3 regions of the Anaerobacillus sp. ABR4_321 genome follow, and region 2 is predicted to be linked to each of the others. Evidence: predicted binding sites of a transcription regulator. Region 2 holds the regulator's gene; each other region holds the start of a gene.
The links. Region 2 encodes Rex, which represses fermentation and respiration genes when NADH is low (regulators of the CRP and FNR family bind a similar motif). Its sites were predicted from a motif close to TTGTGAAATATTTCACAA; they were not measured.
Positions count from the first base shown of each region.

Region 1: ACXADT_RS07485 (L-lactate dehydrogenase) is a predicted target of Rex. The motif match lies at 1,908-1,925, and genes of this name have one in related genera.
Region 3: ACXADT_RS04910 (AtpZ/AtpI family protein) is a predicted target of Rex. The motif match lies at 2,105-2,122, and genes of this name have one in related genera.

Region 1 is NZ_JBSWTK010000001.1:1,438,900-1,442,177, forward strand. It holds gene ACXADT_RS07480 (MetQ/NlpA family ABC transporter substrate-binding protein) at 16-858, shown strand; gene ACXADT_RS07485 (L-lactate dehydrogenase) at 901-1,851, opposite strand; gene ACXADT_RS07490 (carboxymuconolactone decarboxylase family protein) at 2,014-2,385, shown strand; gene ACXADT_RS07495 (YuzK family famiily protein) at 2,644-2,784, shown strand; gene sufC (Fe-S cluster assembly ATPase SufC) at 3,102-3,278, shown strand, end outside.
Region 2 is NZ_JBSWTK010000001.1:424,389-427,666, forward strand. It holds gene ACXADT_RS02245 (lysostaphin resistance A-like protein) at 1-4, shown strand, start outside; gene ACXADT_RS02250 (YdiK family protein) at 1-225, shown strand; gene tatC (twin-arginine translocase subunit TatC) at 245-1,012, opposite strand; gene ACXADT_RS02260 (twin-arginine translocase TatA/TatE family subunit) at 1,033-1,215, opposite strand; gene ACXADT_RS02265 (redox-sensing transcriptional repressor Rex) at 1,243-1,881, opposite strand; gene moaC (cyclic pyranopterin monophosphate synthase MoaC) at 1,925-2,407, opposite strand; gene ACXADT_RS02275 (ABC-F family ATP-binding cassette domain-containing protein) at 2,654-3,278, shown strand, end outside.
Region 3 is NZ_JBSWTK010000001.1:901,784-905,061, reverse strand. It holds gene atpF (F0F1 ATP synthase subunit B) at 1-278, opposite strand, end outside; gene atpE (F0F1 ATP synthase subunit C) at 389-601, opposite strand; gene atpB (F0F1 ATP synthase subunit A) at 672-1,385, opposite strand; gene ACXADT_RS04915 (ATP synthase subunit I) at 1,405-1,773, opposite strand; gene ACXADT_RS04910 (AtpZ/AtpI family protein) at 1,774-1,962, opposite strand; gene upp (uracil phosphoribosyltransferase) at 2,642-3,271, opposite strand.

The DNA of each region.
Region 1 (3,278 bases), 1.0 Mb from region 2:
AAGGAGAGAGAAACCATGAAAAAACTATTACTACTTTTGTCAGTTGTTGCTCTTGCAGCTCTAGCGGCTTGTGGAGCAAATAACGGTGGAAACAGTGAAGGCTCAGGATCAGAAAGTGAAGAAACGAAACTAGTTGTTGGTGCATCAAACGTTCCACACGCTGAAATTCTAGAAAAAGCACAGCCGCTTCTTGAGGAAGAAGGAATTACTCTTGAAATCGAGCGCTTCCAGGATTACATTCTTCCGAACAAAACTCTCGCTAATGGTGAGTTAGATGCGAACTACTTCCAAACAGTGCCTTATATGGAGCTACAAATGGAAGAAAACGATAACTATGATTTCGTAAACGCTGGTGGGATTCATATCGAGCCGATCGGTGTCTATTCACAGGAATATGAAAACCTTGATGCACTTCCTAAAGGTGCAGAAATCATCATGAGTAACTCTGTATCAGACCACGGTCGTATGCTTCAATTGTTAGAAGCGAAAGGTTTGATCAAGATTAAAGAAGGTATCGATCCAACAGATGCACAAGTTGAAGATATCGCTGAAAATCCAAAAGACCTTACCTTTAAAACAAACGTAGAAGCTTCCCTTCTTCCTCAGATCTATAAGCAAGGTGAAGGCGATGCTGTTATGATCAACACGAACTATGCGATCGATGCTGGATTAAATCCACAAGAAGACGCAATAGCACTTGAAGGTTCGGACTCTCCATACGTGAACGTGATCACCGTGAACAAAGGTGATGAAAGTAACGAAGCTGTAAAAACGCTTGTTGAGGTTCTACGCTCAGAAGAAATTCAAACCTTCATTAAAGAAGAATATGATGGAGCAGTCGTACCAGTAAATGAATAAAGCAAAAAAGGTTCTCCTTTGTGGAGAACCTTTTTATTAGTGCTATTTATGAAGAAGGACCGGTTTCATAGCGTCAGTAAGCGTTTTTGCAGAGTGTTGAAGCTGTTCAGTTTCATGAGGAGTGAGATCGAGTTCAATGACTTCTCGAATACCATTTCTATTGACGATTGCTGGAACGCCAATATAGAGATCTTCTAAACCGTATTCACCTTCTAATAGAGTGGATATAGTAAGAATAGAATTTTCGTTACGCAAGATGGCTTTGGTTAATCGAAGTAATCCCATCGCAATACCGAAATGTGTCGCACCTTTACGATTGATGATGTGGTAGGCTGCATCACGCACATCTGCAAACAGGGCATCAAGTTCTGCTTTTCCTTCAGAGGTATCTTTGATTAGTGAAAGAACGGGCCTGCTGCCGATCGTTGTGTGGCTCCACACAGGTAATTCAGTATCTCCGTGTTCACCTAAAATGTATCCATGAACATTTCTAGAATCTACATCAAAGTATTCCCCTAATAAATATCTAAATCTTGCAGTATCAAGAATTGTCCCTGATCCGATAACCCTTTCTTTCGGGAGGCCAGAGAACTTCCAAGTTGCATAGCTTAGGATATCAACTGGATTTGTAGCGACAATAAAAATTCCATCAAAATTGTAAGACATCACGTTCGTCACGATTGTTTTGAAGATTTTGGTGTTTTTATCAATTAAATCTAACCTTGTTTCACCTGGCGCTTGGTTCGCTCCAGCCGCAATGACGACGATATCTGCATCACGACAGTCACTATAATCACCTGCCCAAATTTTCATCTGCGCACCAAAAGGAAGGCCATGATTAAGGTCCCTTGCTTCTCCTTCAGCTTTCTCTTTATTGGCATCGATCAATACGAGCTCATTTGCAACTTCTTGATTAAGTAAAGAAAATGCATAGCTAGTCCCTACGAACCCTGTTCCAATCACAACGACTCGTGTTGTTTTACCTTCAAACATATCATCCACTCCTTTAGCTCTTATAGTTACATAGTAAAGAACTATTCCCTCCATTAATGTGATAATTCTCACACAACCTTTAATTTTTTCTCTTCAAATTTATGGATAGCATTGTGATTGTCTTCTCATACTAACTCTGAATAATTGAAGGAGGAATGTGACGTGACGCAGGAACAACAAAATACAAATTTTGCACAAACAGCATTGCATGATTACAAAGAAGGCCTTGGAGTCTTTACTGAGAAAATGCCCCAAATAGCAAAGAAGTATAATGCATTTACAGAAGCTTGTTTTAGAGAGGGTGCCGTTAGTAAGAAGGAAAAGCAGATGATTGCACTTGGGATCTCGATTTTCTCTCAAGATGAATATTGCATCATTTATCATACGAAAGGGTGCTTAGATCAAGGGTGCACCGAAGAGGAAATCCTCGAGACAGTTGGAGTAACAGCAGCCTTTGGTGGAGGAGCTTCCATGAGTCAAGCTGTAACCCTCGTTCAGGAATGTATTACAGATCTTAATCAAATGAAGCATTAAACTACGAGTTTCTTCCATTATATATATGCACGGTATTGGAATTGCTTCTTAAACGAAGGAAAGATAAGATTTATACTTTTCAATATATTCAAAACATAGAAGAGCAGGTTATTTCCTTTGTAATTGGTGTATATGGCATTTGTAGGCGACTGTATTAAAGTGGTAAATTAAGTGAGTAAATAAATAACCAATTACTGAAAGGATTGATTCATTATTAGCCCCTTGCGGTTAAACCACACACCTGAAATGGAAAAGGCAATGTTCCAGTCTCACGGAGTAGGATACGCAGAATATAGCAGGAATTTTAACAAACGAATGCAAGTAGAGCGCGATCGTGACATGGATCATCGCCAAAGTCTGATGTTGGTAAGTGAATTCGACCGTAAATTGCAAAAATGAATCAGCAATACGCTATAAAAACCAGTCGCTGACTGGTTTTTTATTTTGAAATGAGTACAACATCCGTTGTTTCCCTTATAAGGAAATGATACGCTTAATCTTGGGTGAGATTTGTAGTCTGAATAGGACACATAGATGTTGTTAACTCTAGTTAAGGACGCATTTCTCGTTCCTTGATAATAGTTTGGATTTGTTATAAAATTAGAATGAAAATAGATTGAGAATGACTCAGCACACATTCCTTGACATAAACCTTATAGCTAATACAATAAGGAAGGAAGAAGGAATAGTATAAACGTTATTGGAGGTATTCACAAATGGCAGCATCAACTCTTAAGATTGAAAATCTTCATGTTTCCATTGAAGGAAAAGAGATTATCAAGGGACTAGACCTTGAAATAAATGGTGGCGAAATTCATGCAGTAATGGGGCCGAACGGTACAGGAAAATCTACCCTTGCTTCCGCTATCATGGGACATCCGAAATATGAAATC
Region 2 (3,278 bases):
ATGAGATTTTCACCAACTCTAATGGGGTTTTTCTACGCAGGGCTCGGTTCGATCTTCACGTACCTTGCGATTCAAAGCGCCCGTTCTGATGCAGATATGTGGAGCCTTTGGACGATACTACTGATGGTGCTCGCCACAGTTGATTTCGCTTACTCCATTCGCTTCTTTTTACTTAAAAAGAAAATCAATCAACTGAAGAAAAAAGATCAAAACAAAAAGCGATAGGGCTATCCTATCGCTTTTGTTATGCTTCCTGTTCCGAATCCTGCTCTTCCAATTGACGCTTCGCCTCTGCTTGTAGTCTCTTTCTATAACCATAGCGAGACACAAGAATGCTGAATTCATATAGTAAAAACAATGGTACCGAAACCATGAGGTGTGAAATAATTTCAGGCGGTGTGATCATACCCGCTATGACGAGGAGTCCAAAATACGCGTATCTCCTAATCTGTACAAGCATGGCAGGATTTAAAATTCCGAGTCTTGTAAAGAAAAGAACGATCACAGGCAGCTGAAACACAAAGCCAAATGGTAATGTTAACTGAAACAAGAAAGTGAAGTATTGATTTGCGCCGTACATTTCCTGAATGTTGAGGCTTTCTGCCAAATTCCCGACAAAGTCGATGACAAAAGGAAACAGGACGAAATATGAAAATGAAACTCCTCCAAGAAAGAGGAGAAAGACTGCTGGGATATACGATAACGTTACTTTCCGTTCATTATCATAAAGTCCTGGCGAAACAAAAGCCCATAGCTGATAGAGAGCGATGGGCGATGTCATAATGAAAGCAACCAGGAACGCAAAGCTGAAATAAACCTTTAACGGGTCTGTTAATGTAAAAGCGTTCATCGGAATACCCTGTGCTTCAGGAGCATTCTGGAGAAAGACGATGACCGGCTTTGCGATGAATAGTCCCGCAATAAAGGAGAGAATTAAGACGACGACTGTGATGATGATTCGTTTTCTTAATTCTTCTATGTGATCATAGATGGATTGTTTTTGTTCATCCATTCCCTATCCGTCCTAACCGATTACTGTTCGTTTTTTTTCTTATCGTTCGTATCATCGTCGTCATCTGCTAGACCTTTTGTTGCGTTCTTGAACTCACGAAGTGTGTTACCTGCTGCTTTACCAAGCTCAGGTAGTTTCTTAGGTCCAAAAATGATCAAAGCAACAACTGCAACTAGAGCGATACTTGCGCCACCCATTCCCATGCGTGTCACCTCCTTAAGATTGTAAGTTTATACAGGGTAATGTTTCATAAAATACACGAGAGCCTGCAGCTCAACAGCCAGATCAATATGGTGCACTCGAATATGATCTGGTACGGTCAAACGTGCTGGCGTAAAGTTCAGAATCCCTTTAATTCCAGCCTCGTCCATTTGATCTGCAATCGACTGAGCAGCATGAACGGGTACTGTAAGGATAACGACTGAGATGTCGTTCTTCTTCACCTGTTCTTTAAACTGATCGATATGGTAGACCGGAATACCACCAATTTCTTGGTTTACTTTTGCAGCATCCGCATCAAATGCCAGTTCGATCTTCGTATTGTTATTCTTAATGAAATTGTAGTGCAGAAACGCTGTCCCAAGGTTACCTACTCCTACTAGAGCTACCCTGGTCGTTTCATCTTGATCTAGGGTCTTACTAAAGAAAGATAACAGATAATGAACGTTATACCCATACCCTTTTTTACCAAGAGCACCGAAATAACTAAAATCTCTTCGTATGGTAGCAGAATCTACCTTTATCGCATCGCTCAATTCAGCAGAACTTACCCGCTGTTTACCAGATGCACTAAGATTTTTTAAATAGCGATAATAGAGCGGCAGTCGTTTTGCTGTCGCTTGCGGAATTTTTGTTTGATCAATATCCATAAACACCCTCCACATTGACCTCCGCGCTCAATCTATGGTTGTCCTACTCGCGCTTGTAATCCCCGCTTTTCCCCCCTGTTTTTGTAAGGAGATAGGTTTCCCCGATAACGATGCCTTTATCCAGCGCTTTGCACATATCGTACACGGTTAATGCTGCCGCTGATGCTGCCGTCAGCGCTTCCATTTCTACTCCGGTGCTCCCTTTTGTTTTCACTTGAGCTTCAATCGTAAGCTCATAAAAGGAAGCGCTCACTTCCCAGTCGAAATGAAGGTCAACGCCAGAAAGCGCTATCGGATGACACATAGGGATGAGATCAGACGTTTTTTTTGCTGCCATAATCCCGGCAATTTGGGCGACTTGAAGCACATCGCCTTTCTTCATATTTCCGTCTTTGATACCAGTATAAATTTCTTCACTAACCTTCACGCTCGTTTTGGCAACCGCTGTACGAGCAGTCGGAGTTTTCTCTGTAATATCGACCATCTGTGCGCGGCCTTCTTTATTAAAATGAGTAAATGAACTCATGGCTGCCCCTTTCTTCTATAGATGATAGAAGGTTAAATGGAATGCTGCTACTTGTGACTATACACCATTTCTATCCTTTTTGCTGTTTTTTAACAAGAATTTTTATTACCATTTAATGAACATTCCTGTAGTTGCCCACCTTGTCCTCACTACGATAAACTTAAAGGAACGTAATCCAATGGTAGATCAAGCAAATCGCTCGATTCAACATACAACGAGAAGAGAGAAATTCGAGGTGAAGAAACAATGATCGCACTACAAGTAAATGGCGTATCAAAATCATTTGGTGCTGACCCTATTTTATCTAATATTAAGCTAGAAGTACAATCGAGAGACCGTGTGGCACTCGTTGGTCGAAACGGTGCCGGAAAGTCTACTCTTCTAAAACTCATCACAGGGCAGCTCTCCTATGATTCAGGAGATATCATCAAACCGAAAGATGTACGGATCGGATACATGGCTCAGGACACGGGCCTCGAATCGAACCTATCGATCTGGGATGAAATGCTTAGCGTCTTTGAAGAACTTCGTCGTATGGAAAAAGAACTTCGACGGTACGAAGAGAAGATGGGTGACCCATCTATCTATGAAAATGAGCAGGAATACCAGCGTATCATGAAAGAATATGACCAGCTTCAGGTCGCTTTCAAAGACAAAGGCGGCTACAAATACGAAGCGGATATTCGTACGGTCCTTCACGGGCTTAACTTCAAAGATTTCGATTATAAAACACCGATTTCTAGTCTAAGTGGAGGGCAAAAGACGCGCCTGGCGCTCGGTAAACTCTTACTTACAAAACCTGAGCTACTCATTCTGGATGAGCCGACAAACCATCTTGATATCCAAACACTCACATGGCTCGAGGGTTATT
Region 3 (3,278 bases), 480 kb from region 2:
ATTTTCTTTTGGTTCTCAAGCATAGTTTGCGCTTCTTGACGAACACGCTTCATTTCTTCGCGCTGTTCATTTAAGTAAGCTTCAGCTTCTTTACGGTTCTTTTCAGCAGATTCGATTTCATTAGCGATATGCTGTTCTCGTTCTTTCATGATACCCATCAACGGGCCCCAAGCGAACTTTTTCAATAGAGCAAGAAGCACGATAAATGCGAAAAGCTGATAAAGGATATCACCAGCGTGAATTCCTGTGCCAGCTCCAAGAATTAGACTGTTGAACAACGTGTTCACTCCCTTCAGAGATCATACAAAACGAATGGCGAAGGTTTCATTTCGAAACTTTCTCCGCCATCATGAAACGTTACGATTTTTCTATAAAGTTTCGTAAGTAATTATTGACCCATTACGATAAATGCGATTACTACACCGATGATCGGAAGTGCCTCAACTAGTGCGATACCGATGAACATTGTAGTTTGAAGAGTACCTCTAAGTTCTGGTTGACGAGCGATTCCCTCTACTGTACGTCCTACGATAAGACCGTTACCAATACCGGCACCTACTGCCGCTAGACCTACTGCAATTGCAGCTGCGATTAAACCCATGCTAAATTTCCTCCTTAATATTCATAAAAATAGATTTTTTATATAATGAAAAGTTCATTAATACTGTTCTTTAGTGGTCGTCTGCCACTTTGTGTGCCATGTAAACCATGGTTAGCATTACAAAGATAAACGCCTGAATTGTACCGACAAAGATACTGAATCCTTGCCATGCGAGCATAGGAAGAAAGGCTCCAAGCGCTCCGCCGATTCCTGCAGCTCCAAGTCCAGCTAGGAGTCCAAGCAAGATCTCACCGGCAAATATGTTTCCGTAAAGACGAAGACCAAGCGTCAATGTGTTTGAAAATTCCTCGATTAACTTGAAAGGAAATAGGAATTTCATTGGGGTAAAGAATCCTTTACCGTATTCCTTTGCACCTTTCATTTTCACACCGTAATAGTGTGTGAGCACCACGACCATCGTTGCTAGTGTCAGCGTGATCGTCGGGTCTGCAGTTGGAGACTTCCACCATAGTTCGTCATTAAACGAAATGGCGAATGGAAGACCAAGCATGTTTGAGACGAAGATATACATGAGTAGCGTCATCCCAAGAAACAAGAATCGTCCTCCTGTTTGCCAGTCCATGGTGCTTGAGATCAGACCTTTCACAAAGTCCATCACCCACTCGATAAAGTTCTGCAAACCAGTTGGTCGCATTGCTAGTGAGCGAGTTGCTACAACTGCAAGGATGAAAACGATAGCGGATGCGATCGTGATCATGAGTACATTGGAAAGATTAAAAGTAATGCCTAATATTTCGCCAGTTGTAGGTGCATTATGTTCCAACAGCTTTTCACCTCTCTTCCTACTTAAAGCGTATTTGAAGTATTGAATCTATGAGAATGATAATGTAGGTCACCATCAACCCAATTACCACACCTAGCAAGTTGAACAGTTCCGGATATCGAGTCGCGATTGCAACAGCTAGTCCAGCCACAGCTAACCTTGTTAAGAAGCCTAGAGATTTTGCTTTCTTCCCTTCTTCAGCAGCTTGTCCAAGTCGATTTATTTTACGGAACATGTTGAATAGGTTATAAATACTAAATATGGTTCCTAGTATTAACCCGAGGAATAATGCTTTGCTTGAGGTAACTCCCCAACCTAGAACGAAGATTGCGAGCAGATACAGGGTGTATTGTAAGTAGCGGCGGAAATGTTGTTTATATTCTGTCATTTAATCTTCCCCTGTAAACTTATGTAGAAGACGAACTAGTCCATATATTCCTCCACCGAGCCCTAATAGGAGTCCGATGACAAGAAAAAGTGGAAAAGTGTCGAAAAGGCTGTCCATCCATTTTCCAAGGAAGATCCCTGTGAGTATCGATCCGACAAGGTAAGACAGGATGGTTGAGTAAAGTGCCATCGCCTTCAAATGAAGCGCCCCTTTTCTGTTGAGGTTAGTTTAGGGAGAGATCGTCTCTCCTGCGCGGATGAAAACCTTATCACTATACCCTTTGTAAGGATACAATAGGCATCCAACCATGTCAATGTGTTTCAAGCAAATGGTGTGATGAACTTCACAAATCGAAATGCGTCCCAAAATCCCCATATACACAAGGATTATAACGCTTTCAAGTCTTCTGCGAAACCTTATATAGAAAAGAGGTAAAATTTAGCGGATAAACTCGAACAATATTGTCACTTTTTTTTCACATTTTATGTGAGTGGGACAGTTTTTAAAACAAAAACCGTTCTAATTAGAAGAGGGTTAGCTTGTAAGATTTTTATAATCTTTTCAGTTTGTGAATAGTACAGACCCCAACAAGATAAAGCGAAGCTAACCTTTCCTTCAACGTTCAAGTAACTACTTTTTACTTCTGTCACTAATTTGCTTTTAAAAGGACCGGGTTTGAGTGAAGTTTAGTGACATTGATTTGGAGGGGAAGGATGGTCGACTCCTGCGGAATGTGCGGGACGGGTCCGCAGGAGCGTTAGAGACGAGGAGGCTCCCTCTGCCCCGCGGAAAGCGAGCATCCTGGAGCGGAAGTCACTACATTTCTGATAGCAAAAGAAAAACCTCTCCATGTTGGAGAGGTTCTCGATTACTTCGTTCCATAAAGACGATCACCAGCGTCGCCTAGTCCAGGAACAATATATCCTTTTTCGTTTAGTTTTTCATCGAGACCAGCGATGAAAATGTCTACATCTGGATGAGCTTCTTGAAGAAGTTCAACACCTTCTGGAGCTGCGATCAAGCACATCATCTTGATGTTTTGTGCACCGCGCTTCTTGATCGAGTTGATCGCTTCAACAGCGGATCCGCCAGTAGCAAGCATCGGGTCGATCACGATGAATTCACGTTCCTCAATGTCTGCAGGGAGCTTTACGTAGTATTCAACCGGCTGAAGTGTTTCAGGGTCACGGTAAAGTCCAACGTGTCCTACTTTTGCAGCAGGAATAAGCTTAAGGATTCCGTCTGTCATACCGAGTCCAGCTCTTAGAATCGGAACAAGTCCGAGTTTTTTACCTGAAAGGACTTTCGATTTCGCTTCAGTTACAGGAGTCTTCACAATGACTTCCTCAGTTGGAAGTTCTCTCGTAATTTCATAAGCCATCAGAGCAGCAACTTCATCGACCAATTCACGAAATTCCTTAGTGCCTGTTTTCTCGTCTCGAATGTATGTAAGCTTATGCTGAATCAATGGATGATCGAACACGTATACTTTACCCATTTGTACA